Azoarcus olearius: one gene and its partners. The main gene of each other region encodes a partner of the protein of the gene in region 4 in a complex. Links are inferred from orthologs where the notes say so. Each region holds a gene or a part of one and is shown on either strand. Other genes may lie near its edges.

Region 1 (8,108 bases), 190 kb from region 4 along the record:
GTGTTGGAACGAATGCAATCATGCACGAATCGCGCCGGCCTGTCATGCGCGCGGCCTTGACATTGCGCCGCGCCGCAATAGACTCCCATTCATCAAGGGGAGTAGCTTTTCGCCGCGGTACCGTCATCACGGTGGGTGTGTCCGGATCGGATACATCCCCCGGTGCTCCGGGCAACTTACGTTGCAAGCGAGACCTTGCCGAAGGGCAAGGTGCGCCGCGACTGTCTGCTTGATGCGAGGCTGGCCTGTGTCCTTCGGGAGCAGGCCTTTTTCGTTTCTTGCACGGAGTCGCAAATGGAATCAATCGGTACGTGGTGGATGTGGGCGGGCTTTGCCTTCATCGTGGTGGCAATGCTGCTGGTGGACCTGGTGGTCTTCAAGAGCGGGCATCAGCATCGGGTGTCGCTGCGCGAGGCTGCTGCATGGTCGCTCGCGTGGGTGACCGTCGCGCTGATCTTCAATGCCGGACTGTGGTGGTATCTGGACGCCACCGCTGGCCGGGCGGTGGCCAACGACAAGGCGTTGTCTTTCCTGGTGGGCTACCTGGTCGAGAAGTCGCTGGCGGTCGACAACGTCTTCGTCTGGATGATGATCTTCAGCTTCTTCGCGGTGCCGTTGGAGTTGCAGCGGCGGGTGTTGCTGTACGGCATCGTGGGCGCAGTCGTGATGCGGACCGGCATGATCTTCGGGGGCAGCTGGCTGATCACGCAGTTCCACTGGGTGCTGTACATCTTCGGCGCCTTCCTGGTTGTCACCGGCGTGAAGATGGCCTGGGTCACGGAGCATCAACCCGACCTCGCACGCAATCCGCTGGTGCGCTGGATCCGCAATCATTACCCGGTCACCGAGCAACTCGAGGGTGAGCGCTTCTTCGTCGTCCGCCAGGGTGTGCGCCATGCCACGCCGCTGTTGCTGGCGCTGGTGCTGGTGGAGGTCTCGGACGTGATCTTCGCGGTGGACAGCATTCCCGCCATCTTCGCGATCACAACCGACCCCTTCATCGTGCTGACGTCGAACCTGTTCGCCATCCTCGGCTTGCGCGCGATGTACTTCCTGCTGGCCGACCTGGGTAACCGCTTCTCGCTGCTGCGGTACGGGCTGGCACTGATTCTGGTGTTCATCGGCACCAAGATGCTGATCGTCGAGTGGATCAAGATCCCCGTCGCGGTCTCGCTCGGCGTCGTTGCCACCATCCTCGCGGTGACCGTGTGGCTCAGCATGCGGCGCGCGGCGCAGGCGGAGGGTGGGGCCGCCTGACGGTGAGTTGTAACGCCTGCGACGGCTTTTTGGTTGCAGGCGTTACAATACCGCTCATTTTTTTGCTGGGACGGTCGATGAAGACCACCTTTCTGGATTTCGAACAACCGATTGCCGAGCTCGAGGAAAAGATCGAGCAACTGCGTTTCGTGCAGGACGACTCCGCGGTCGATATCTCTGAAGAAATCGCACGCCTCGAGGTCAAGAGCCAGGCGCTGACGAAGGATCTGTACGCCAAGCTGACCCCGTGGCAGATCGCCCAGGTCGCCCGCCATCCGCAGCGCCCCTACACGCTGGATTACGTGCAGCACATCTTCACCGACTTCGAGGAACTGCACGGTGACCGCGCCTACGCCGACGACAAGGCGATCGTCGGTGGCCTCGCCCGCTTCAACGGCCAGAGCTGCGTGATCATCGGCCACCAGAAGGGGCGCGATACGAAGGAAAAGATCGCGCGCAACTTCGGCATGCCGCGTCCCGAGGGCTACCGCAAGGCGATGCGGCTGATGAAGCTCGCCGAGAAGTTCGGCCTGCCGGTCTTTACCTTCGTGGATACGCCCGGCGCCTATCCCGGCATCGGCGCCGAGGAGCGCGGGCAGTCTGAAGCGATCGGTCATAACCTGTACGTGATGGCCGAACTGAAAGTGCCGCTGATCTGCACGGTGATCGGCGAGGGTGGCTCCGGCGGCGCGCTGGCGATCGCGGTGGGCGACCAGGTGATGATGATGCAGTACTCCACCTACTCGGTGATTTCGCCCGAGGGCTGTGCCTCCATCCTGTGGAAGAGTGCCGAAAAGGCCTCCGAGGCGGCCGAAACGATGGGTATCACTGCCGCCCGGCTCAAGTCGCTCGGCCTGGTCGACAAGGTGGTCAACGAACCGGTCGGCGGTGCTCACCGCGACCATCGCGCCGCAGCGCAATCTCTCAAGCGGGCCTTGGCCGAAGCCCTGCGCCAGGTCGACACGCTGTCGCCGTCGGAACTCGTCGAGCAGCGGATGGAAAAGCTGATGGGTTACGGCCGCTTCAAGGAAATCGCCGCCTGACTCTCCCGGCCGTGGCCGTGGAACTCGCCGGACCGTTTGCCGAGGTGCTGCGCGCCGCGGCGATCGGTCCGGCGAGCCGTTTGTGCTGCGCGCTGTCGGGAGGCGTGGATTCGGTCGTCACCCTCGATCTGCTGACGCGGCTGCAACCCCGCTTCGGTTTCACCCTCACCGCGGTGCATGTGCACCACGGTCTCAGTCCGCATGCCGACGCCTGGGCGCAGTTCTGTGCGCAGCTGTGTGCCGCGCGCGGGCTTACGCTGGCGATACGGCGGGTCGAGGTGCCCACGGACACCGGGCAGGGGCTGGAGTCGGCCGCGCGTGCGCGGCGCCATGCAGAACTCGTCGCCCAGCCGTGCGACTGGCTTGTGTTCGGCCACCATCAGGACGATCAGGCCGAGACCGTGCTGTTCCGCCTGTTCCGCGGCAGCGGCCTGCGGGGACTGGGGGCGATGGCGGCGGTGGAGCCCGGTCAGCACGCAATGCCGGGCAAGCTGCGCCCGTTGCTCGACATCGGCCGCGCCGGGATCGTGGCCTATGCGCGGGCCGCCGGCCTGGAGTGGATCGAGGACGAAAGCAACGCCGACTGCCGCTTCACCCGCAACGCCTTGCGACACAAGGTGCTTCCGGTCGTCCAGGCGCAGTTTCCGGCTGTGGCGCCCACGCTGGCGCGGACCGCGGCGCTGCTGCGCGAAGGCGCCGACCTGCTGGACGATCTCGCGCGGCTGGACGAGAACGCGTGTGGCGGTCCGGTGCTTGCCGCGGACGTCTTCGCGTCGTTGCCGGCGGCGCGGGCCGCCAATCTGTTGCGTTGGCAGACCGCGCGGATGGGGGCGCGGGCGCCGTCGAGGGCCCGCCTGGGCGAGACGCTGCGCCAGCTGCGCGAGGCACCGGGCCCGCTACGTCTCCCGCTGGGTGATCTGTGGTGTTGCGCTTATCAGGGCCGGGTGTGGCTGGAGCGTGATGATGAAGCGCCGCTGCGCGCGCACCTGTGGTGCGGCGAACCCAGCCTGGGTTGGGGGGCGGGGCAGGTGAGGCTGAGTCAGGGGGGCGGGGGTGCGGCGCTTCGCGTGGCAGCCGGCGAGGCGATGCTGGCGCGGCCCGCACCCGGTCTGCGCATGCGCCTCGGGCCAGCGCGGCCCACGCGCAGCTTCAAGAACCTGTGCCAGGAGGCGGGCATACCGCCGTGGCTGCGCCCGCGGCTGCCGGTGTTGTGGGTGGCGGGCGAGCCGGCCTGGATCGGCGGTATTGGCATCGCCGCGCAGTTCCAGTGCGCGGAGGGGGAGCAGGGCGTGGTGCCGGCGTGGGTGCCGGCGTCAGCTGCGCAGCAGGGTCAGCATCTGGGCCAGTTCGACCGCTGAGCGCACTTCCATCTTGTCGAATACCCGCGAGCGGTGGGCTTCGACGGTGCGCATCGAGATCTGCAGGTCGTCGGCGATGACCTTGTTGAATTTGCCTTCGAGGATGAGGTCCATCACCTCGCGCTCGCGCGCGGTCAGCGTGGCGAGCCGGGCGGCGACGGTTTCACGGTCGGCCGCCACGCGCTGACGCTCGGCGTCGCGCTGGATCGCCTTTTCGACCAGGTCCACAAGCTGGTTGTCGTTGAACGGCTTCTCGATGAAGTCGAACGCGCCCTTCTTCAGCGCGCCAACCGCCATCGGCACGTCGCCATGGCCCGTGATGAAGATGACCGGCAACTGGCAGCCGCGCTCGATCAGTGCGTCGAAGCATTCGAGCCCGCTCATCCCGTCCATGCGGATATCGAGCACGATGCAGCCGCGCCATTCGGGGCGCCATGCCCCCAGAAAAGCCTCGCCGCTGCTCCAGGCCCGGCAGTTCACCGAGCGCGTCTTGAACAACCATTGCAGCGCGTCGCGGATGGCTTCGTCGTCGTCAATGATGTGGGCGCAGGCCTGGGTCATTCAGGAGTCCACCGGGAGCGTAAGGGTGAAGATGGTACCGCCGTCGGGAGCTGGCTCAAAACCGAGGCGGCCGTGGTGCAGCTCGGCGATCGAGCGGCAGATGTTGAGACCCATGCCCATCCCCTCCTGCTTGGTGGTGAAGAAGGGCTGGAACAGGTGGCGCGCGGTCTCGGCGTCGATGCCGGTGCCGTGATCGGTTACCCGTACCGTCACCACGGCTCCCGCGCTGCGCGTGCCGATCCGCACGCTGCGGTTCGGCTCCGGCGTGTCCTGCATGGCATCCATGCCGTTGCGCACCAGGTTGACGATGATCTGCTCGATCATCACCGCGTCCGCGTGCACCACCGGCAGATCGGCGGCGAGGTCGGCCACCAGATGGATGCGGCGTTTGCGCGCGTCCGGTTCGACGAGACCGAGCGCCTCGCGGATCACCTCGTTGAGGTCGAGCGCCTCGCGGCGCGGCTCGGCGCGGCGCACGAAATCGTGCACGCGGCGGATGATGTCGCCGGCGCGGCGCGCCTGACGGCCGATCTTCTCGTGGATGTCGCGCAGTTCGTCGCGGTCGAATTCGTCGGCCTCGAGGCGGTTCAGGCAACCGGTGTTGTAACTGGCGATCGCCGCGAGCGGCTGGTTCAGCTCGTGGGCGAGTGTGGAGGCCATTTCGCCCATCGTCACCAGCCGGGAAGTTGCCTGCAGCCGTTCTTCCTGTTGCAGCGCGAGTTCACGCGCCCGCTTCTGCTCGGTAATGTCGAGCACCGAGCCCATCCAGCCGGTGTGACGGCCGTGGGCGTCGATCAGCGGCGCCTCGAACACCAGCGCGTCCAGCCGCTCGCCGTTCCGGCGCCGCAGGCGCACCTCCACGCCTTCGGGGGAGGTGCCGCCAGCCATGATCTGCTCGTGCAGCTTCTGCGTCTCGGCGATGTGGTCGGGGTCCCAGTAGGGCATGGGCGGCTTGCAGCCGACCAGTTCTTCTGCCGTATAGCCGGTCATGCGGCAGAACGCGGAGTTCACATAGGTGAGGCGGCCGCTGAGATCGCGGGCGCGCAGCCCGGTGATGAGCGAGTCCTCCATCGCACGGCGATAGGCCGATTCGGCGCGTACCGCCTGTTCGGCCGCCTGGCGCGCGGCGAGCTGGCGGCGCAGCTGCCAGACGCTCCAGACGATGATGACCGCGAACAGCAGCATCGAGGCCGACAGCAGCACCGGAATCCAGCGCGTTTCACCCTTGTAGGGCGTGATCTGCAGGGTCAGGCCGTGCCCGGGCGGATCGAAAGCAATGGTGTAGGCGCGGCCCGGGTCGAGCGGCGCGACCTTGGACTTCGAAGCGACTTCGCGCCCGTCGGGGTCGAGCACTGCAACCCGGTAGCGTTCGGAGAACCACCACGGCAGCTCGCGCACGACGAGGTCGGATAGCGAATACACGCCGACGACGGTGCCGAGAAAACCTTCGTCGCCCCAGACCGGGACGTGGGCCTCGAACTGCGTCTGGTCGCCCAGCACCGGGTAGGCGGGGCCGTACACGGGTCGGCCGACGGCGCGGGCGAGGCGCGAGATGTCCGGGGAGGGCACCGCGCCGCTGGTTTCGCCGATCAGCTTGTCTTCCGACTGGGGCGGCATCGAATTGCGAACGCGCCCCTCCGCATCGAGCCACAGAATCTGGACGAGGCCGCGGTCGGGGCTGAGAAGCTGGCGCAACTGCGCTTCCGTGGGGCCGGAAAGCCGTTCCGTGCGCAGCAAATCGGGTGCGATCTGCTGCAGTTGTGCTGCATTGCGGTCAAGCTGGAAGCGCAGATTCTGCTCCATCCACAACGCATCATTGATGAGCGTGGCGCGCTGCTCCTCTTCGTCGTATTCGCGCGTCAGCCAGACGAGGGCCGCGATGGCCCCCAGGAACAGCGCGAGGGCGAGGTAGGGAAGGCGCGCAACCCAGCGGCTGCGCCGGCCCTCCTCGGAGGGCGGTGCGGCTGGCTGAGGAGGGGGCGGCGTGGGCATCGGCGTGAAAGGGTATGTTGCGACGCAGTATGCGGACGCGATGGCATAACCTGTTTGGCGTAAGTTGGTTCTTGCGGACTTCCACAATAGCAGCTGCGATCGGACGGGTTCGATACTTGTCGAATACTTCGGCAGCCCTTCCGCTGTCCGGGTGTATCCGGCAACACCGCAGGTAGCGCCGGATCAATAAGCAGTCAAAGCCAGATTCTTCATCCGGAGGAGAGACTCATGAAAGTCCGCGCCCTGTTGCTCGGCCTGGTGGCCGTCGGCCTGTCCACCACTGCCGCTGCCGCCGATCCCATCGTGATCAAGTTCAGCCACGTCGTCGCCCAGGACACCCCCAAGGGCAAGGCGGCCGACAAGTTCAAGGAACTTGCGGAGAAATACACCGCTGGCGCTGTCAAGGTGGAAGTCTACCCGAACAGCACGCTGTACAAGGACAAGGAAGAAATGGAGGCGCTGCAACTCGGCGCCGTGCAGATGCTGGCGCCTTCGCTCGCCAAGTTCGGCCCGCTGGGCGTGCGCGAGTTCGAGGTCTTCGACCTGCCCTTCATCTTCGACAGCTACGAAGACCTGCACAAGGTGACCTACGGTCAGGTCGGCCAGCAGCTGTTCTCCAAGCTCGAGCCCAAGGGCATCAAGGGGCTGGCGTACTGGGATAACGGCTTCAAGTCGTTCTCTGCCAACTCGCCGATCAAGAAGCCTGAAGATCTGAAGGGCAAGAAGATGCGCATCCAGTCCTCCAAGGTGCTGGAAGAGCAGATGCGCGAGCTGAAGGCGCTGCCGCAGGTGATGGCGTTCTCCGAGGTCTACCAGGCGTTGCAGACCGGCGTGGTTGACGGCACCGAGAACCCGATCTCCAACCTGTACACCCAGAAGATGCACGAGGTTCAGAAGCATCTGGCGATCACCGATCACGGCTATCTCGGCTATGCGGTCATCACCAACAAGAAGTTCTGGGACGGCCTGCCCGCCAACGTGCGCACTTCGCTCGAGAAGGCGATGAAGGAGTCGACCGAGTACGCTAACAAGATCGCCAAGGAAGAGAACGATCAGTCGCTCGAAATGGTGAAGAAGTCCGGCAAGACCGAGGTCACCCAGCTGAGCGCGGATGAACGCCTTGCCTTCAAGAAGGCGCTGGTTCCGGTGCACAAGAAGATGGAGTCGCGGATCGGTGCCGAGCTGATCCAGTCCATCTACAAGGAAACCGGCTTCGATCCGGCCAAGCTGTAATCAACTCGCTGTCCATCATCGGACGCCCGCTGGCTCCTCGTGCGCTCGCGGGCGTTTTCGTGACGGGAGACCTCTCATGCTGAAAATTCTCGATCACCTCGAGGAATGGCTCATCACCTTCCTCATGGGGGCGGCGACGGCGATCATCTTCGTATCGGTGGTGCACCGCTACGGTTCCGGCCTCGACATCCCCGGCCTGCAGGACTGGCTGCTGTCCCTCAACCTGGGTTGGGCGCAGGAGCTGACCATCATCATGTTCGTGTGGATGGCCAAGTTCGGTGCTGCCTACGGTGTGCGCACCGGCATCCACGTTGGCGTAGATGTGCTGATCAACCGGTTGTCGGACCGAAACCGTGCCAAGTTCATCGTCATCGGTCTGGGTGCAGGCGCCCTGTTTACGGGCATTGTCGGAACGCTTGGCGCAGCCTTCGTTCTTGAAAACGGCGCCCATTACCAGTTCCTCACGTGGTTCGGGATGGATACCGGGGACCTGTACGAGGGGCCGACCACGCCCGACCTGGAGTGGCCGACCTGGATTGTCTATTCGGCGATTCCGCTCGGCTCCTACCTGATGTGCTTCCGCTTCTTGCAGGTGATGGCGTCCTTCATCAAGACCGGGGAGCTGCCGCACCACGATCACGGCCATGTCGAGGGGATCGATGAG
Region 2 (3,404 bases), 240 kb from region 4 along the record:
ATGGCCGAGGACGGCATCAGCGATTTCGGCTTCGCAAAGCGGAAGGCGGCGCGCCAACTGGGCGCCACCGACTCCGAGGCGCTCCCGAACAACACCGAAATCGAAGCCGAGCTGCGCGCCTGGCAGGCGCTGTATCAGGACGAGGAACAAGCCGAGCGCTTGCTGGAAATGCGCCGCGCCGCGGTGGAGGTGATGCACCTGCTCGAAGACTTCCGCCCCTACCTCACCGGCGGCGCGCTGGACGGCACCGCGGGACGTTACTCGGAACTGGAAATCGAGCTTTACCCGGAAAGCGCCAAAGAGGTCGAAATCTTCTTCCTCAACCGCGACTTCGCCTACGAGCACCGCGAACCCCGCCGCCCCGCGCCGGGCGCGCCCGAAGCGGTATTGAGCTTCGATTGGGACGACGTGCCGGTGCGGCTGTCCATCTTTCCGGCCGGCGCCGAACGCAACGCCCGCCGCCAGGACCGCGCACGCCTCGCCCAGGTCGAGGCGATGCTGGCCGCCCCCCGCTCACCGGCGGCGGAATGAGCATGCGCTCCCACGCCCGCACCCTGGTCATCGCGCTGGTTGCCGTGCTCGCCGCGGTTGCCGGCTATTTTGCAAGCCGTCCGGCCACGCCGCCCACGACCCGGCACTCCGCCGCCGCGCTCTACGCCCTTCAACTCCCGGACGCGGCAGGGCAGCCGCAGAGCCTGGCCGCGTGGAAGGACAAGGTGCTGGTCGTGAACTTCTGGGCCACCTGGTGCCCGCCGTGCCGCAAGGAAATCCCGGACTTCTCGGCGGCCAGCCGGACATTCGCCGACCAGCCGGTCCAGTTCGTCGGCATCAGCGTCGATACCCCGGACAAGGTGCAGGCATTCGCCGACGAATTCGAGGTCCCGTATCCGCTGCTGATCGCCGGCCCCGCGCAGCTCGAACTGACCGCCGCGTTCGGCAATACCAGCCAAGCGCTTCCCTTCACGCTGCTGATCGACCGCGACGGCAATGTACGCGCAAGCAAACTCGGCACCTTGAACCGCGCCGAACTCGAAGGCAAAATCCGCACCCTGCTGGCCCCCTGAGCCGGGGCCGATACACTTCGGCGCTGGACAACTTGCGGCCATCTGCGGCAAACTTGCCCGCATGACGCGCTCAAAACGCAGCCAAAAAACGGAAACGCCTCCGCCGCCGCAAGGCCGCATCCTGGCGCTTCACGGCCCCAATCTCAATCTGCTCGGCACTCGCGAACCGGACATCTACGGTCGCACCACCCTCGCGGACGTCCATGCCGCGATGGAAGCGCGCGCGCGCGCCGATGGCGTCGTGGTCGAATCCTTCCAGAGCAACCACGAAGGACAACTGATCGACCGGGTGCAGGCAGCGGCAGCCGAGGGCGTCGACTTCATCATCATCAACCCCGCGGGCTACACGCACACCAGCGTGGCGCTGCGCGACGCGCTCGCCGCGGTCAGCATCCCCTACGTGGAGGTTCACCTCTCCAACATCCACGCCCGCGAGCCTTTCCGCCATCACTCGTACTTCTCCGATCGCGCCGCCGGCGTGATCTGCGGGCTGGGTGCGTACGGCTATCTGGCAGCGACCGAGTTCGTGCTCGGGCGCCTGCGCGAAAGACACCTCTAATCATCGATTGCGGCCGCCGTCCCCCGGGGCGGCGCCGTCATGTCCGGAGTACAGCATGGATCTGCGCAAACTCAAGAAACTGATCGACCTCGTCCAGGAATCGGGGATTTCCGAACTGGAGGTCACCGAAGGCGAAGAGAAGGTGCGCATCGCCAAGCACCTGTCCGCCCCTGTGCAGGCCACCTATTACGCGCCGCCGCAAGCCGCGGCACCTCAAGCCGCCGTGGCCGCACCGGCCGTCGAAGCGCCGGCTGCCGCCGATGCGCTGCCCGCCGGTCACATCGTCAAGTCGCCGATGGTCGGCACCTTCTACCGCTCGTCCGCCCCCGGCGCCAAGCCCTTTGCCGAACTCGGCCAGTCCGTCAGCGAAGGTGACGCGCTGTGCATCATCGAGGCAATGAAGCTGATGAACGAGATCGAGGCCGACGCGAGCGGCACGATCAAGGCCGTGCTGGTTGAAAACGGCCAGCCGGTCGAATACGGCCAGCCGCTCTTCGTAATCGGCTGACAGGCACCATGTCCGGCAACACTCTGATCGCCAGCCGCGGCGCCCCGCTGCCGGCCGGCGATGCAGCGGCGCATCCCCACCGCCCCGCGACCGCGCGCGGCACCGGCAACTTCGCCGCGGAGACCACTCATGTTTGAAAAGATCCTGATCGCCAACCGCGGCGAAATCGCCCTGCGGGTCCTGCGCGCCTGCCGCGAACTCGGCATCAAGACCGTCGCGGTGCATTCCGAGGCGGACACCGAAGCCAAGTACGTCACGCTGGCCGACGAATCGGTCTGCATCGGCCCGGCACCGTCCGGTCTGAGCTACCTCAACGTGCCGGCGATCATCTCGGCCGCCGAGGTCACCGACGCCGAAGCCATCCACCCTGGCTACGGCTTCCTGTCGGAAAACGCCGACTTCGCCGAACGTGTCGAGCAATCCGGCTTCGTCTTCATCGGCCCGCGCCCCGACACCATCCGCCTGATGGGCGACAAGGTTTCCGCCAAGGATGCGATGAAGGCCGCCGGCGTGCCCTGCGTGCCCGGTTCCGACGGCGCGCTGCCGGAAGAGCCCAAGGAAATCGTCAAGATCGCGCGCGCCATTGGCTACCCGGTGATCATCAAGGCTGCCGGCGGCGGTGGCGGGCGCGGCATGCGCGTGGTGCACACCGAAGCGGCACTGCTCAACGCGGTCACCACCACCCGTGCGGAAGCCGGCGCTGCCTTCGGCAACCCGACCGTCTACATGGAGAAGTTCCTGGAGAACCCGCGCCACGTGGAAATCCAGGTGCTGGCGGACCAGCACGGCAACGCGGTCTACCTCGGCGAACGCGACTGCTCCATGCAGCGCCGCCACCAGAAGGTGATCGAAGAAGCGCCGGCCCCGGGCATCGACCGCAAGCTGATCGCCAAGATCGGTGAACGCTGCGCCGAAGCCTGCCGCAAGATCGGCTACCGCGGCGCGGGCACCTTCGAGTTCCTGTACGAAAACGGCGAGTTCTACTTCATCGAGATGAACACCCGGGTGCAGGTTGAACACCCGGTCACCGAGATGATCACCGGCATCGACATCGTGCAGACGCAGATCCGTGTCGCCGCGGGTGAAAAGCTGCCGTTCCAGCAGCGCGACATCCCCTTCCGCGGTCACGCGATCGAATGCCGGATCAACGCCGAAGACCCGTTCAAGTTCACGCCGTCGCCGGGCCGCATCGACAACTGGCACACCCCGGGCGGTCCCGGCATCCGCGTCGATTCGCATGTGTACAACGGCTATATGGTGCCGCCGCACTACG
Region 3 (8,144 bases), 240 kb from region 4 along the record:
AGCCTTTCCGCCATCACTCGTACTTCTCCGATCGCGCCGCCGGCGTGATCTGCGGGCTGGGTGCGTACGGCTATCTGGCAGCGACCGAGTTCGTGCTCGGGCGCCTGCGCGAAAGACACCTCTAATCATCGATTGCGGCCGCCGTCCCCCGGGGCGGCGCCGTCATGTCCGGAGTACAGCATGGATCTGCGCAAACTCAAGAAACTGATCGACCTCGTCCAGGAATCGGGGATTTCCGAACTGGAGGTCACCGAAGGCGAAGAGAAGGTGCGCATCGCCAAGCACCTGTCCGCCCCTGTGCAGGCCACCTATTACGCGCCGCCGCAAGCCGCGGCACCTCAAGCCGCCGTGGCCGCACCGGCCGTCGAAGCGCCGGCTGCCGCCGATGCGCTGCCCGCCGGTCACATCGTCAAGTCGCCGATGGTCGGCACCTTCTACCGCTCGTCCGCCCCCGGCGCCAAGCCCTTTGCCGAACTCGGCCAGTCCGTCAGCGAAGGTGACGCGCTGTGCATCATCGAGGCAATGAAGCTGATGAACGAGATCGAGGCCGACGCGAGCGGCACGATCAAGGCCGTGCTGGTTGAAAACGGCCAGCCGGTCGAATACGGCCAGCCGCTCTTCGTAATCGGCTGACAGGCACCATGTCCGGCAACACTCTGATCGCCAGCCGCGGCGCCCCGCTGCCGGCCGGCGATGCAGCGGCGCATCCCCACCGCCCCGCGACCGCGCGCGGCACCGGCAACTTCGCCGCGGAGACCACTCATGTTTGAAAAGATCCTGATCGCCAACCGCGGCGAAATCGCCCTGCGGGTCCTGCGCGCCTGCCGCGAACTCGGCATCAAGACCGTCGCGGTGCATTCCGAGGCGGACACCGAAGCCAAGTACGTCACGCTGGCCGACGAATCGGTCTGCATCGGCCCGGCACCGTCCGGTCTGAGCTACCTCAACGTGCCGGCGATCATCTCGGCCGCCGAGGTCACCGACGCCGAAGCCATCCACCCTGGCTACGGCTTCCTGTCGGAAAACGCCGACTTCGCCGAACGTGTCGAGCAATCCGGCTTCGTCTTCATCGGCCCGCGCCCCGACACCATCCGCCTGATGGGCGACAAGGTTTCCGCCAAGGATGCGATGAAGGCCGCCGGCGTGCCCTGCGTGCCCGGTTCCGACGGCGCGCTGCCGGAAGAGCCCAAGGAAATCGTCAAGATCGCGCGCGCCATTGGCTACCCGGTGATCATCAAGGCTGCCGGCGGCGGTGGCGGGCGCGGCATGCGCGTGGTGCACACCGAAGCGGCACTGCTCAACGCGGTCACCACCACCCGTGCGGAAGCCGGCGCTGCCTTCGGCAACCCGACCGTCTACATGGAGAAGTTCCTGGAGAACCCGCGCCACGTGGAAATCCAGGTGCTGGCGGACCAGCACGGCAACGCGGTCTACCTCGGCGAACGCGACTGCTCCATGCAGCGCCGCCACCAGAAGGTGATCGAAGAAGCGCCGGCCCCGGGCATCGACCGCAAGCTGATCGCCAAGATCGGTGAACGCTGCGCCGAAGCCTGCCGCAAGATCGGCTACCGCGGCGCGGGCACCTTCGAGTTCCTGTACGAAAACGGCGAGTTCTACTTCATCGAGATGAACACCCGGGTGCAGGTTGAACACCCGGTCACCGAGATGATCACCGGCATCGACATCGTGCAGACGCAGATCCGTGTCGCCGCGGGTGAAAAGCTGCCGTTCCAGCAGCGCGACATCCCCTTCCGCGGTCACGCGATCGAATGCCGGATCAACGCCGAAGACCCGTTCAAGTTCACGCCGTCGCCGGGCCGCATCGACAACTGGCACACCCCGGGCGGTCCCGGCATCCGCGTCGATTCGCATGTGTACAACGGCTATATGGTGCCGCCGCACTACGATTCGATGATCGGCAAGCTGATCGCCTACGGCGACACCCGCGAGCAGGCGATCCGCCGCATGCGCATCGCGCTGTCGGAAATGGCGGTTGCCGGCATCAAGACCAACATCCCGCTGCACCAGGAACTGATGATGGACGCCCGCTTCGTCGAAGGCGGCACCAGCATTCACTACCTGGAACACAAGCTCGCCGAGCGCAGCGAAGTGAAGAAGGGCTGAGCGGCACGCCATGTGGATTTCGGTCATCCTGCAGGCTGAGGCGGCAAAGGCGGAGGCGCTGTCGGACGCGCTGATGGACGCGGGCGCGCTGTCGGTCTCGATCGAGGACGCCGATGCCGGCACCGAGGCGGAGAAGCCGCAGTTCGGCGAGCCCGGGCACCTGCCCACCAGCCTGTGGGACCACAGCCGCGTCATCGCGCTGTTCGACGCCGCAACCGAGCTGGCCCCAGCGCTCGCGCAGGCTGCCGGCGCGGCGGGTTTCGATGCGGTGCCTCCCTTCACCACCGAAGAGGTGGCCGAGCAGAACTGGGTGCAGCTGACGCAAAGCCAGTTCGACCCGATCCGCATCACCGACCGGCTGTGGATTGTGCCGTCGTGGCACGAAGCGCCGGACGCGAACGCGATCAACATCGAACTCGACCCCGGCATGGCCTTCGGCACCGGCTCGCATCCGACCACCCGGCTGTGCCTGGAGTGGCTGTGCGACACCGTGCAGCCGGGCACGAGCGTGCTCGATTATGGCTGCGGCTCGGGCATTCTCGGCATCGCCGCGGCGCGCCTCGGCGCGGGCGACGTCCTGGGCATCGACATCGACGACAAGGCGATCGAAGCCGCGCGGGACAACGCCAGCCGCAACGGCGTCACGCTGCGGCTGCAGCATTCCGCGGTTCCGGTGGGCGACACCTTCGCCGTCGTCGTCGCCAACATCCTCACCAACCCGCTGTGCGTGCTCGCGCCGGCGATCGCCGCGCGCGTCGCTGCGGGTGGCCGTATCGCCCTATCCGGCGTGCTCGAAACCCAATCCCAGCAGGTCATCGACGCCTGGGCGCCTTATCTTTCGCTACGGGTAGGCGCCGTGCTGGAGGGCTGGGTGCGGCTCGAAGGGCAACGGTAGGCAGCGATGCTGACCCGCTGCCCGGCCTGCCAGACGATCTTCCGGCTGCGCCCGGAGCAGCTTCGCGCGCGCCACGGCGAGGTGCGCTGCGGGCACTGCTTCAACCCCTTCAACGCCCTCGACCATCTGCTCGAAGGCCAGCAGGCCCAGGAAAGCGCTGCCTCCGAGCCGGGCTACGCAGAGCCGCCATCGCCGCCGCTCACGCCGCCGCTCACGCCACCAACGCAGCCCGCACCGCTTCAGCCGGCGCCCAGCGCCGCGCCCCCCGCGACGACTTCCGCGTTCAGCGATCTCGAATTCGACCTGCCGGACGGTTTCGACACCGCGGAAACGCCATTGCAGGCAGACGCTGACGAAAAACCCTTTACGGTCGAGCCCCCCGCCGCGCCCCACGTGCGCGAGCCGATGTTCGCGCCGGATGCGGACCATGCGCCGCAGCCAGCGCCTACCCCTGAACATCACGACGACGAGCATGGCGGTGCGCCGCGCGTGGACTTTTCCGCGATGGTCGCCGCCGCCGGAAGCCGCCTCGCCGGCAATCCGATCCCCGACCCCGTCTTTCCGCTCGAAGGCAACCGTCGCGATGCGCCCGAGCCCTCCGGACCCGCGGCCCACCGCATCGAACCCCTGGTCGAGGACATGCCGAGCCCCGAGCCGGTTGTCGCCTTCGAGCACGAGCCTCAGGACGAACCGGCGGCACGGGACAACGCCGAGCCGGCCGCGTGGATCGCGCCGGCGTCCGACCTGCCAACCACCGAGGACGCCTCAGGCCTGGACTCCGACCACCTGGACGCGCACTACGGGCCTCCGCCCGCCGCCGGCCCCGGATCCCGGCTGATTCCGGCGACCGTGCTCCTGCTCGCGCTCGTGCTCGTCGCCCAGTCGGCCTACCTGTTCCGCGGCCAGATCAGCCGCACGCTGCCGGGCCTGCGGCCGCTCTACGTTTCCGCGTGCGCACAGCTTGGATGCGACATGCCGTTGCCGCGCGATGCGATGCTGATCAACATCGAGAGCCCGGACCTGCAGTCCGAACCCGGCCGCCCCGGCCGCTACATCCTGCACGCCACCATCCAGAACCGTGCCGATTACCCGCAGGCCTGGCCCCATCTCGAGTTGACGCTCACCGACCCCGCCGACGTTCCGCTGGTGCGGCGGGTGCTGGCGCCCGAGGAGTGGTACGGCAGCAGCACGCTGCCGGAATCGTTCAAGGCACGCAGCGACGCAACGGTGCGGCTCAACTTCGAAGCGCCCGACATCGCCCCCACCGGTTACAGGGTGTACGTGTTCTACCCCTGAGTGCGGGCGGTCACCGGCCGGTAACTCCGCACGGAGATACTCGCCCGGTCAGCACCGCGCGCCGTCCCTCCCATCTTCGCGCCACCCGCGAGAACTCTGCCGACAACCATGGACCCGACCAACTCGAAACACGCGGAAAGCCCGTTCAAGGGCAAGACCGGCCTCCCCCGCATCTGGAACGCCTTCCGCTACTCGCTCGCCGGGTTGCGTGCCGCCCTCCGGCACGAAGACGCCTTTCGCCAGGAATGCCTGCTCGCCGCGGTGCTGATCCCGCTCGCCTTCGTCGCGCCCACCGACGGCGCGGGCAAGGCGCTGCTGGTCGGCAGCACGCTGCTGGTGCTGATCGTGGAGCTGCTCAACTCGGCGATCGAGGCCACGGTGGACCGCGTCTCGCTCGACCATCACCAGCTCGCCAAGCGCGCAAAGGACATCGGCAGCGCCGCCGTGCTGGTGGCGCTGCTCAATCTCGCGATGGTGTGGGGTCTGGTGCTGTTCGGATGACTCAGCGCGTGACGCGGGTCGTGCCGCCGTCACGCAGGATGCGGACCCGTTCGCCCGGCATGAACTGCTCGCCTTCGTCCTGCTGGACGACCGCCAGGTATTGACCGTTTTCCAGCTGCACGGTGACCTCGACACCCGGCTTGCGGGTCACGCCTTCTTCGATCGCGGAGCCGGCGAGGCCACCCGCCACGGCGCCCAGCACCGCGCCGATTGCCGAACCGCGGTTGCCGCCCACGGAGCTGCCGGCGATGCCGCCGACCGCAGCGCCCGAGACGGTTCCCACCGGGCTCTTGGTGCCCTCCAGCTGCACGCCGCGCACCGATTCGATGACGCCGAACTGCACCACCATCGCGCGTCGTGCCTCGGTGCGGGAGTAGGTGCCGCCGCCCAGGCCGGCCGCGCAGCCGCCCAGGCCCAGACTTGCGACCAGGATCAGCGCCAGGGTCCGGCGCCCCACCGGATTCACACTCACCATAGTGCCTCTCCAAAAGCGGCGAGATAGCGCGCCGCAATGTCCGCCCGCGTGGGCGCATGGTTCTGCCCGCCGCGGTGAGCGATCTTGATCGCGCCCATCACCGCCGCCAGGCGGCCGGTGCGCACCCAATCCCACCCTTGCGACAGGCCGTGCAGCAAGCCGGCACGGTAGGCATCGCCACACCCGGTCGGATCCACCACTGCATCGGCCTCCACCGCGGGGATGATCACCGCCGCGCCATCGGCGTGGACCCGGGAGCCCTCTGCGCCGAGGGTCACGACCAGGCCATCGACCTCATTGGCCAGCTGCTCGATCGAGCGGCCGGTTTTCTCGCTCATCAGGCGCGCCTCGTAATCATTGACCGTGCAGTAGGTAGCCAGTTGCAGGCAGCGCAGCAGTTCATCGCCGGACAGGATGGGCAGCGCCTGACCTGGGTCGAAGATGAAGGGCACACCTGCCGCCGCCAGCCCTTCGGCATGGCGCAGCATGCCGTCGCGGCCGTCGGGCGACACGATCGCAAGCCTGACGCCCTCCGCCTGCCCGGCATCGTTGAGGTGCGACTGCATCATCGCCCCGGGGTGAAAGGCGGTGATCTGGTTGTCGTCCAGGTCGGTGGTGATGAAGGCTTGCGCGGTAAAGGTGCCCGGCACGCCCCGCACGTAGTCCTGACGCAGGCCCAGTGCCTGCAGGCGCTCGCGGTAAGGCCCGGCATCGTCGCCGACGGTGGCCATGATCAGCGGCTCGCTGCCGAGCAGCTTCAGGTTGTAGGCGATGTTGCCCGCGCAGCCACCGAACTCGCGCCGCAGCTCGGGCACGAAGAAGGACACGTTGAGGATGTGGATCTGCTCGGGGAGGATGTGGTTCGAGAACCGGTCCTGAAAGACCATGATCGAGTCATAGGCCATCGAACCGCATACGAGGATGGACATAAGAAACCTAGCCGGAACGCAATGCCGCCATTATAGGCGGGGCGGACCGGCCGCCGCAGGCGATCAGGCCGCGGCGACGTGCGCGGCGCCGATCAGGCGCGCCTCGTGGCGATCGACCACGCGTTCGATCACCGCCGCCAGGCGCTGGGCAACCGCAGCCCAGTCGGCATCGGCCACGCTGTCGCGCGCACGGGCGGCGAGCGCAAGGCGCAGGGCGTCGTCGGTGCCGACCCGCAGCACGGCTTCGACGAAGCCCTGCTCGTCGCCAAGCGGTGCGAGGCAGCCGTTGTCGCCGCCGCGGATGCGCTCGGCCGCCGCTGCGTAGTCGAAGCCGATCACCGGCAGCCCGCTCGCCAAAGCCTCGGTAGTGACGTTGCCGAAGGTTTCGGTGGTGCTGGGGAACAGGAACAGGTCCGCGGACGCGTAGTGGGCGGCAAGGTCGGCCCCGGTCCGCATGCCGGCGAATACGGTTTCCGGACTGGCGGCGGCCAGCGCCGCGCGGGCCGGACCGTCGCCCACCAATACCAGCCGCACGTCGGCGCGTCGCTGGCGCAGGGCGTCGAACGCGCGCAGGGCCAGCCCGAGATTCTTCTCCGCAGCCAGCCGCCCCACCACCGTCAGCACCAGGGTTTCGGGACGGGCGCCCCAGCTCGAACGCAGGGCTTCGCTGCGCCGCGCCGGGGCGAACAGGGCGGTGTCGACACCGCGTGCCACCACGTCCACCTTGCGCACCCCGCGCGCCGCGAGTTGCGCGGCCAGTTCCGCGGTGGGCGCCAGACACAGGTCACCCTTGTTGTGAAAGCGCCGCAGATAGGCCTCCACCGGCTGCTTCAGCCACCCCATGCCGTAGTAGCGGCTGTAGCTGTGGAAGTTGGTGTGGAACTCGGTGATGACCGGCAGCCGCAGCTTGCGCGCCGCCGCCACCGCCGACCACCCGAGCGGCCCTTCGGTAACCACCTGCACCACATCCGGCCGCCGGAGCGACCACATGCGCGTCAGCGTGCTGCGAGCCGGCAGTCCCATCTTCAGATGGTTGTAACGCGGAATCGGCAGACCACGCGCCAGCACTTCCTCATAGCCTTCGCCGCGTGCCGGCTGATCGTCCGCCCCCTGGCGCGGACGCACCAGTTGCACGCGGTGCCCCAGCCGCAACAGTCCATCGACCATGCGCCCCGTCGTCATCGCCACGCCGTTGATCTCCGGCGGAAAGGTTTCGGTCACCAGCGCGATGCGCAACTGGCGACTTGCACGGGCGAGATCCTGCAGGCTGAGCGGCGCGTCCATGGCGGCATCGTCGGCCCGGCGAGCGACAGCGACGTGACCGCCCCGTGACACTTGGATGAAGCCGGCCACCGCCCGGACGGGCCGTCATCGCGCCGTAACGGACGCGTCACCGCGGCGCAACGACCGCTTTCGAGAATGCATCCATCACGCACAGGACGAGGACCGTCATGCTCCAGAAAAGCCAGCAGCCCGCCACCCGCCCCGGCCGCAACCTCCACGTCGGCCTGGCCAGTTGCGAGACCGAGATCCTCGAAGCGCAGAAGCTGCGTTACCGGGTGTTCGCCGAAGAAATGGGCGCCCGCCTGGCCACACGCACACCGGGGGTGGATCGCGACATCTACGATCCCTTTTGCGAACACCTGATCGTGCGCGACGAGGATGCCGGCCGCATCGTCGGCACTTACCGCATTCTGTCGCCCGCCGCGGCGCGCAAGGTCGGTGGCTATTACTCGGAGAACGAGTTCGATATCACCCGCCTGCAGCATCTGCGCAGCCGCATCGTCGAGATCGGCCGCTCGTGCATCGACGCCGACTACCGCAGCGGCGCGGTCATCGCCCTGCTGTGGGCCGGACTCGCGCGCTACATGCAGGAAAACGGCTACGACTACCTGATCGGCTGCGCCTCGGTGAGCATGGCCGA
Region 4 (8,198 bases):
CCGGCCGAGGGGCAGGTCGAGCAGGCGGCCGGCGGTCGCATCGTGCCTCGGGTCGATGCCCCCGCTTCCACGCCGTCCGGCGACAAGCTCAAGGTGTCCCGCACGCAGAGCGGCGAGACGGCGGCCGGCACTGAAGTGGCGAACCGGCTGCAGTCGCTGGAAGAGGAACTCGTATCCCGTGAAAAGGCGCTGGACGAAGCCAACGCCCGCCTGGCGCAGCTGGAACAGAACATCCGCGAACTGCAGAAGCTGCTGCAGCTGAAGAGCGAATCGCTCGCACAGGCGCAGGCCGCCGCCGGCGGTGCCCCGGCACCTGCGATGACGCCGGCGCCCGCGGCTCCGGCTCCAGCCGACACCCCGCCTGCCGCAAGCGCACCGGCGCCGGGCGCCGAAGCGCCGGCAGCAGCCGTCACGCCTGCGACGCCGCCGGCAGAGTCCAAGCCGGCGGAGGCGCCCAAGCCCAAGCCGAAGAAGGTGGTTCCGCCGCCGGAACCCGAACCCGAGCCCGGCTTCCTCGAGTCGATGCTCGGCAACCCGACGATTCTCGCCGCTGGCGGCGGCATTCTCGCCCTGTTGCTGGCCTACGCGGGGCTGCGGATGCGTGGCCGTTCTGCGAAGAAGAACGAGACCGACAGTGCGGCGCTGATCAGTGAGTTCCCGCCCGAAAGCAGCGGTGTGTTCGGCGCCACCGGCGGCCAGAGCGTGGATACCAGTAACAGCAGCGTGATTCACACCGACTTCAGCCAGTCGGGCCTCTCCGCCATCGACGCAGATGAAGGGGTCGATCCGGTGGCCGAAGCCGATGTCTATATGGCCTACGGTCGCGACGCGCAGGCGGAAGAGATTCTGCTCGACGCGCTGAAGGCCGATCCTGAGCGTCTGGCGATCCCGCTTAAGCTGCTCGAGATCTATTCCAAGCGCAAGAGCGCGAAGCAGTTCGAGAGCATCGCCTCCGAACTCTATGCCCGCACTGGCGGCAAGGGTCTCGACTGGGAGAAGACCGCGCTGATGGGGCGCAAGCTCGACCCGGACAACCCGCTGTACAGCAGCAAGACTGTTGAGCCGGAGCGTACCGAGGCCCCGTCCACCGAGATGCCCGCGGCCCCGCTTGCAGCCGCCGGTGTCGCGGGCGCCGCGGCGGCGGCAGTCGCGCTCGAGGCCGCCGAGCAGGATGCGCCGGAAGCGCCTGCGCTCGCCAACCTCGACTTCACCACTTCCATGTCCGGCGTGAGCAACCCGCAGGAGCTGACGGCCACCTGGACCGAAGGCGTGGGGCAGATCGGCGCCGATGCGTCTGAAGCCCCGGTTGAAGAGCCGGCTGCGGACGAACAGCCGGTGTCGATGGATGTCAACCTGGACGCGCTCGACTTCGATCTCGAACTCGACGCGCCGACGCCGGCGGCGGCGCCCGCCGCTGCCGCGGCCCCGGACCTTGCTGCGACCTCGGACCTGATGCTCAATCTCGACCTCGGCGGCGACACCGCACCGCTGGGCCAGGGGGAGGAAGTCGATTCCGCGGCGCCCGGCAACGCCGCTGAAACCGGCACGGTCACTGTCATCGGTCAGGACCTCGACTTCGCCGCTGCCGACGACGCCGGTCTGACCTTCGATCTGCCGGAGTTGAGCGCACCCGCGCCGCAGGCCGACAGTCCCGATCTGAATGCGACGGTGGTGCAGGCCGACGCGCTTGAGTTCGGTGGCGACGCCGCGGCGACCACCGATCTCGAGGCCACGAGCTTCGACAGCAACCTGCTCGATTTCGATTTCGATCTGGATACCCCCGCCGCGACCGCAGCCCCCGCTGCGCCCGCTGCAGGGCTGGACCTCACCAGTATCGACCTCAACCTTGAGCCGCCGGCCGACGCTGACCTTGGCTTCGACGCGCCGCCGTCCGTGGATGAACTGCCGGCGCTGGACGGCACCGCGGCCACGGTGGACGGCGGAATCGACCAGGAAGTGGAAACCAAGCTTGAACTGGCCCGCGCCTACGAGGAAATGGGCGATAAGGATGGCGCGCGCGAACTTCTCGACGAGGTGGTGCGCGAGGGAACGCCGACGCAGCAGGCGGCAGCCCGCGAACTGATCGCCCGTCTGGCCTGATCCTGACCGCCACCAAGCCGCCGTCGCGTATATGCGCGCCGGCGGCTTGCGCTTTTTCGGCCATGCATGCCGCCCTTGTTCTCCTCCTCTGGCTAGTCGCGGTGGTCGTCATCCAGGCGCTACCGGCGCCGGCGCTCCTCGTCGCGGTCGCCGCCAGTATCGGCGTGGCCGCCGTCATTGCGCGGCCGCGCGCGCTCCGGTTGATGCGGCGGGTCCGGTTTCTACTGCTTGCCATCGTTGTGCTGTTCGCCGGCTTCACGCCGGGAGAGGCTCTGGTGGCCGATTGGCCGCTGTTGTCGCCGACGCGCGAAGGGGTGGCGTTGGCGCTGATTCACGCCGGCCGCCTGCTTGCCGTGGTGGCTGCGGTCGCCGTGTTGCTCGAGGTGTTGCCCGCCGCGCGCCTGGTGGGGGGCTTGCATGTGCTGTGCGGACCGCTGCGCTGGATCGGCGTGCCGCCCGAGCGGGTGGCGGTACGGCTGCTGCTCGTGCTGCGTTATGTCGAAACGACGCCGCGTGGCAGTGGCAAGTCGTGGCATGCGTGGCTGGTGGAGGAGGATTCAGCGGCGGAGGAGGATTCAGCGGCGGAGGAGCGCATGCTGTTGCAGCGCGAGCAGTGGCGCGCGCGTGATGTCGCGGTGCTGCTGACGGTGGTGCTCGGATTGGGGCTTTGGGTGAGCGGGGTAGTGTGGTGAGACTGGCGCTGGGCGTGGAATACGCGGGCGATCGCTTCGAAGGCTGGCAAAGCCAGCGCCATGGGCGGACGGTGCAGGATGCGCTCGAAGCGGCGCTGTCGCGGATCGCCGGCGAAGCGGTGAAGTTGCATTGCGCGGGGCGGACGGACACCGGTGTGCATGCCACCGCCCAGGTGGCTCATTTCGACACCGCCGCGGTGCGTCCGCTGTCAGCGTGGATCCGCGGCGTGAACACCCATCTGCCGGCCGGTGTCGCGGTGCGTTGGGCAGTCGAAGTCGATGACGCTTTCCATGCCCGCTTCCTGGCCTACGAGCGTCGCTACCGCTACGTGCTGTTCAATGCGCCGACCCGGCCGGCGCTGCTGGCCGGCAGAGTCGGCTGGTTTCACCTGCCGCTGGACGAGGGGGCGATGGCGGAGGCGGCCCGTTGCCTCGTCGGCGTGCAGGACTTTTCCGCTTTTCGCGCCGCGGAGTGCCAGGCCAAGACGCCGGTGCGCGACATGCGGGAGGTCCGGGTGCAGCGTAGCGGGGACTACCTGATCTTCGATTTCCGCGCCGACGGCTTCCTGCATCACATGATCCGCAATCTGGTGGGGGCGCTGGTGTATGTGGGCAAGGGGCGATATCCGCCGGGGTGGCTGGCCGAAGTGCTGGCGGGGCGGGACCGTTCGCGCGCTGCGCCGACCTTTGCACCCGACGGCCTTTATCTGTGCGGCGTCAGCTATCCGGGCAACTGGCCGCTGCCTGACGATGGGCGTATCATCGCGCTGCCCCGGATTCCCCTCGTCTGAATGTCCCGTACCCGTATCAAGATTTGTGGCCTGACCCGGCCGGATGACGTGCGCGCGGCCGTCGATGCGGGCGCGGACGCGATCGGCTTCGTCTTCTATCCGCCCAGCCCACGTGCGGTCGATTTCGGCCGTGCGGCCGAGCTTGCAGCGCTGCTCCCACCCTTCGTGACCGCAGTCGGACTGTTCGTCAACCCGACGCGCGAGTTCGTCGCCGCCGCGTGTGCCGAAGTGCCGCTGCAACTGTTGCAGTTTCACGGCGACGAGACGGAGGCGGAGTGCGCTTCCCATGGTCGGCCGTGGATCAAGGCTGCGCGGGTCCGCGCGGGGACCGATCTGGTAGAATTCTGCGCTTCCCATGCCCGCGCCCGCGGCATCCTGCTCGACGCCTTCGTCGACGGCTACGGCGGCGGCGGGAAAACATTCGATTGGTCCCTGATTCCTCCCCGGCTCGGGCGGCCCCTGATTCTTTCCGGCGGCCTGAATCCGTCCAACGTGGAAGAGGCGGTGCGCCGCGTCCGCCCTTGGGCGGTCGACGTGTCGAGCGGCGTCGAGGTGGCCAAGGGGATCAAGGATGCGGCCAGGATCGCCGCATTCGTTGCCGGAGTTCGACATGCAGATGGCTGACACGCCTTACCACTATCCCGACGCCCGCGGCCATTTCGGCCGGCACGGCGGCGTCTTCGTCGCCGAAACGCTGATGCCGGCACTCGACGAGCTGCGCGAGGCCTATGCCCGCTACAGCCAGGATCCCGAGTTCATCGCGGAGTTCCAGTACGAACTCAAGCACTACGTCGGCCGGCCCAGTCCGATCTACCACGCCAAGCGCTGGTCGGGCATCCTCGGCGGTGCGCAGGTCTATTTGAAGCGCGAAGACCTCAATCACACCGGCGCGCACAAGGTTAACAACTGCATCGGCCAGGCGCTGCTCGCCCGCCGCATGGGCAAGCCGCGGGTGATTGCCGAAACCGGCGCCGGCCAGCACGGCGTCGCCACCGCCACCGTCGCTGCCCGCTACGGCATGGAGTGCGTGGTCTATATGGGTGCCGAGGACGTCAAGCGCCAAGCCGCCAACGTCTATCGCATGAAACTGCTCGGCGCCACCGTGGTGCCGGTCGAGTCCGGCTCCAAGACCCTGAAGGACGCGCTCAACGAAGCCATGCGCGACTGGGTGACGAACGTTGCCGATACCTTCTACATCATCGGCACCGTGGCGGGGCCGCACCCCTACCCGATGATGGTGCGCGACTTCCAGGCGGTGATCGGCGACGAGTGCAAGGTGCAGATGCCGGAACTGGTCGGCCGTCAGCCCGATCAGGTCATCGCCTGCGTGGGCGGCGGTTCGAACGCGATGGGTATCTTCTACCCCTACCTCGATGTGCCCGGCGTCAAGCTGGTCGGCGTCGAGGCGGCAGGCGAGGGCCTGCAGACCGGCCGTCACGCCGCTCCGCTGACGGCGAACGCGCCGGTGGGCGTGCTGCACGGCAACCGCACCTACCTGATGCAGGACGAGGACGGCCAGATCATCGAAACGCACTCGATCTCGGCCGGTCTCGACTACCCCGGCGTCGGCCCCGAACATGCGTGGTTGAAGGATGACGGGCGCGCCGAGTACGTTGCCGTGACCGACAGCGAGGCGCTGCAGGCCTTCCACGACCTGTGCCGGTTCGAGGGGATCATCCCGGCGCTGGAGTCCTCGCATGCGCTGGCGTACGCCGCCAAGATCGCCCCCACCCTGCCGAAGGATCACGTCCTGCTGGTCAATCTCTCCGGGCGTGGCGACAAGGACATGCACACCGTCGCCGAACGCTCCGGCATCCAGTTCTGAACCCGTAGCGGGCCGTCCCGGCCCGCCGCTGCCGAATCCGACATGTCGAAAATCCAGACCACTTTCCAGCGCCTTCAGGCCCAGGGCCGCAAGGCGCTGATCCCGTTCATCACCGCGGGCGATCCCGACCCCACGCTGACGGTGCCGCTGATGCATGCGCTCGTTGCGGGCGGGGCGGACATCATCGAGTTGGGGGTCCCGTTCTCCGACCCCATGGCTGACGGCCCGACCATCCAGCGTGCTTCCGAGCGCGCATTGGCGCAGGGCATGACCTTGCGCAAGGTGCTGCAGGCCGTGCGCGAGTTCCGCAGCGGGGATGCCGACACCCCGGTGGTACTGATGGGCTACGCCAATCCGATCGAGGCGATGGGCCAGCAGGCCTTTGTCGCCGCAGCCCGCGAAGCCGGCGTGGACGGCGCGCTCGTGGTGGATTACCCGCCCGAAGAGTGCGTCGAGTTCGCCGCGGCCAGCAAGGCGGCCGGGCTCGACCCGATCTTCCTGCTCGCGCCGACGTCGTCGGAACAGCGCTTTGCGGACGTCGCCCGGGCGGGCAGCGGCTACATCTACTACGTCTCGCTGAAGGGCGTGACCGGCGCTGGCACGCTGGATCTGGACGAGGTCGCGCGCCGTATTCCGCAGATCCGCGCTGCGGTGGGCATGCCGGTGGGCGTGGGGTTCGGCATCCGTGACGCCGAAAGCGCGCGACGGATCGGCGCCGTGGCCGATGCGGTGGTGATCGGCAGCCGCATCATCGAAGAGATCGAACGCAGCCCGCGCGAGCAGGCCTGCAGCAATGTCACCCACTTCGTGAAGGGCATCCGCGAAGCCCTCGATACCCTGCCCGGAGTCAAGCAATGAGCTGGCTGCAGAAACTGCTTCCGCCCAAGATCAAGCGCAGCGACGCCGCCGCGCGCAGCAAGTCCATCCCGGAAGGGCTGTGGAGCAAGTGCCCGTCGTGCGAAGCGGTGCTGTACCGCTCCGACCTGGAAAGCAATCAGAGCGTGTGCCCCAAGTGCGGCCACCACCAGCGCTTGCGTGCCCGTGCGCGCCTCGACCTGCTGCTGGACCCCGAGGGCCGGTTCGAACTCGGCAGCGAAGTGGTGCCGGTCGACCCGCTCAAGTTCAAGGATTCGCGCCGCTATCCCGAGCGCCTGTCCACCGCCGTCGCCGACACCGGCGAGGCCGATGCGATGGTCGTCATGCAGGGCGCCATCCTGACGGTGCCGGTGGTGGTGGCCTGCTTCGAGTTCGAATTCCTCGGTGGCTCCATGGGGTCGGTTGTCGGCGAGCGCTTCGTGCGCGGCGCGCGTGCCGCGCTGGAGCAGCGGCTGCCCTTCATCTGCATTACCGCCACCGGCGGCGCGCGGATGCAGGAAGGCCTGTTCTCGCTGATGCAGATGGCCAAGACCACTGCGGCCATCACCCAGCTCGCACAGCGCAAGTTGCCCTTCATCACGCTGCTGACCGACCCGACGATGGGCGGTGTTTCGGCCAGCTTCGCCTTCATGGGGGACGTCGTGATCGCCGAGCCCGGCGCGCTGATCGGTTTTGCAGGTCCGCGGGTCATCGAGCAGACGGTGCGGGAGAAGCTGCCTGAAGGCTTCCAGCGTTCCGAATTCCTGCTCGAAAAGGGCGCGATCGACATGATCGTGGACCGTCGCGAACTGCGCGAGCGGCTTGCGGCGCTGCTGACGCTGATGACCCGCCAGCCGGCGGTCGGCAACTGAGGCAGCCCTGAGCGACATGTCTTTGCCGCACACCCTGGACGGCTGGCTGGAACTGCTCGAGCGCCGTCACGCCCAGGCCATCCAGCTGGGGCTGGAGCGCGTGCGCACGGTGCGCGATGCGCTGGGCCCCGGTCCGGAGACCGTGGTGATCACGGTCGGTGGTACCAATGGCAAGGGCTCGACCTGCGCGATGCTCGAGGCGATCCTGCGCGCCGAGGGTTACCGTGTCGGCTGCTACACCTCGCCCCATCTGCTGCGCTACAACGAGCGCGTGCGGGTCGATGGCCAGGACGTGGACGACGCGCGCCTGGTCGCGGGCTTCGAAGCGGTGGAGCGCGCCCGTGGCGACGTTCCGCTGACGTATTTCGAGCACGGCACGCTGGCGGCGTGGGAGGTGTTCCGCGCGGCCGCGCCGGACGTCGTGATCCTCGAGGTGGGATTGGGCGGCCGTCTGGACGCGGTGAACGTGTTCGAGCCCGACTGTGCGATCGTCACCAGTGTGGCGATGGACCACATGGATTATCTCGGGGACACGCGCGAGGCCATCGGCTACGAGAAGGCGGGCATCTTCCGCAGCGGCCGTCCCGCGGTCTGCGGTGATCCCCAACCGCCCGCTTCGCTGCGCGAGCACGCCGAGGCGATTGGCGCGCAACTGTGGATCAGCGGGCGCGATTTCGGCTTCGGCGGTGACCAGCAGCAGTGGGGCTACTGGCGTTATCCGGCCCCCGCCACCCGCGGTGCGCTGGTCAAGCGGGGCGGCCTGGCCTATCCCGCGCTGCGCGGCGCCAACCAGTTGCTCAACGCGGCCGCGGTGTTTACCGCGCTGGATACGCTGCGCGACCGCATTCCGGTGTCGATGCAGGCGATCCGCCAGGGCTTGATGCTGGTCGAGGTGCCCGGACGCTTCCAGGTGTTGCCGGGCAAGCCCGCGGTGGTGCTGGACGTGGCCCACAATCCGCAGGCCGCCGGCGTGCTCGCCGAGAACCTCGGCGGCATGGGGTTCTACCCCGAAACCTGGGCGGTACTCGGCATGCTGGCGGACAAGGACGTGGAAGGTGTGGTC

What was found.
Region 1: the proteins of accD (region 4) and dqs_RS04860 are in contact, whole or in part, in a solved structure (PDB 8UXZ), measured with the Escherichia coli proteins. The link is inferred for Azoarcus olearius from one-to-one orthologs.
Region 2: the proteins of accD (region 4) and accB are in contact, whole or in part, in a solved structure (PDB 8UXZ), measured with the Escherichia coli proteins. The link is inferred for Azoarcus olearius from one-to-one orthologs.
Region 3: the proteins of accD (region 4) and accC are in contact, whole or in part, in a solved structure (PDB 8UXZ), measured with the Escherichia coli proteins. The link is inferred for Azoarcus olearius from one-to-one orthologs.

Annotation. Positions count from the first base shown.
Region 1 is NZ_CP016210.1:1,018,756-1,026,863, forward strand. What follows is about bases 411-3,317. They hold dqs_RS04860 (acetyl-CoA carboxylase carboxyltransferase subunit alpha), read left to right. Parts: upstream 411-1,334; coding sequence 1,335-2,300; downstream 2,301-3,317. Other genes in these bases: dqs_RS04855 (TerC family protein), read left to right, coding at 411-1,257; tilS (tRNA lysidine(34) synthetase TilS), read left to right, coding at 2,312-3,317. Outside these bases: more of dqs_RS04855, read left to right, coding at 295-410; more of tilS, read left to right, coding at 3,318-3,658; dqs_RS04870 (response regulator transcription factor), read right to left, coding at 3,614-4,219; dqs_RS04875 (sensor histidine kinase), read right to left, coding at 4,220-6,211; dqs_RS04880 (TRAP transporter substrate-binding protein), read left to right, coding at 6,440-7,444; dqs_RS04885 (TRAP transporter small permease), read left to right, coding at 7,521-8,108. UniProt on the Escherichia coli protein: Component of the acetyl coenzyme A carboxylase (ACC) complex. First, biotin carboxylase catalyzes the carboxylation of biotin on its carrier protein (BCCP) and then the CO(2) group is transferred by the carboxyltransferase to acetyl-CoA to form malonyl-CoA.
Region 2 is NZ_CP016210.1:965,680-969,083, reverse strand. What follows is about bases 656-3,404. They hold accB (acetyl-CoA carboxylase biotin carboxyl carrier protein), read left to right. Parts: upstream 656-1,678; coding sequence 1,679-2,131; downstream 2,132-3,404. Other genes in these bases: accC (acetyl-CoA carboxylase biotin carboxylase subunit), read left to right, coding at 2,261-3,404; dqs_RS21190 (hypothetical protein), read left to right, coding at 2,140-2,268; aroQ (type II 3-dehydroquinate dehydratase), read left to right, coding at 1,126-1,623; dqs_RS04605 (TlpA family protein disulfide reductase), read left to right, coding at 656-1,064. Outside these bases: dqs_RS04610 (hypothetical protein), read left to right, coding at 1-531; more of dqs_RS04605, read left to right, coding at 528-655. UniProt on the Escherichia coli protein: This protein is a component of the acetyl coenzyme A carboxylase complex; first, biotin carboxylase catalyzes the carboxylation of the carrier protein and then the transcarboxylase transfers the carboxyl group to form malonyl-CoA.
Region 3 is NZ_CP016210.1:959,442-967,585, reverse strand. The notes cover bases 1-2,943. They hold accC (acetyl-CoA carboxylase biotin carboxylase subunit), read left to right. Parts: upstream 1-762; coding sequence 763-2,124; downstream 2,125-2,943. Other genes in these bases: prmA (50S ribosomal protein L11 methyltransferase), read left to right, coding at 2,135-2,943; dqs_RS21190 (hypothetical protein), read left to right, coding at 642-770; accB (acetyl-CoA carboxylase biotin carboxyl carrier protein), read left to right, coding at 181-633; aroQ (type II 3-dehydroquinate dehydratase), read left to right, coding at 1-125. Also shown: more of prmA, read left to right, coding at 2,944-3,019; dqs_RS04580 (DUF3426 domain-containing protein), read left to right, coding at 3,026-4,315; dqs_RS04575 (diacylglycerol kinase), read left to right, coding at 4,424-4,816; dqs_RS04570 (outer membrane lipoprotein), read right to left, coding at 4,818-5,291; dqs_RS04565 (carbohydrate kinase family protein), read right to left, coding at 5,285-6,220; dqs_RS04560 (glycosyltransferase family 4 protein), read right to left, coding at 6,284-7,504; dqs_RS04555 (GNAT family N-acetyltransferase), read left to right, coding at 7,672-8,144. UniProt on the Escherichia coli protein: This protein is a component of the acetyl coenzyme A carboxylase complex; first, biotin carboxylase catalyzes the carboxylation of the carrier protein and then the transcarboxylase transfers the carboxyl group to form malonyl-CoA.
Region 4 is NZ_CP016210.1:1,204,289-1,212,486, forward strand. Bases 5,202-8,198 are described here. They hold accD (acetyl-CoA carboxylase, carboxyltransferase subunit beta), read left to right. Parts: upstream 5,202-6,262; coding sequence 6,263-7,135; downstream 7,136-8,198. Other genes in these bases: trpB (tryptophan synthase subunit beta), read left to right, coding at 5,202-5,408; trpA (tryptophan synthase subunit alpha), read left to right, coding at 5,451-6,266; folC (bifunctional tetrahydrofolate synthase/dihydrofolate synthase), read left to right, coding at 7,152-8,198. In the rest of the region: dqs_RS05665 (motility hub landmark protein FimV), read left to right, coding at 1-2,100; dqs_RS05670 (CbiQ family ECF transporter T component), read left to right, coding at 2,202-2,792; tRNA pseudouridine(38-40) synthase TruA, read left to right, coding at 2,786-3,583; dqs_RS05680 (phosphoribosylanthranilate isomerase), read left to right, coding at 3,584-4,207; more of trpB, read left to right, coding at 4,194-5,201.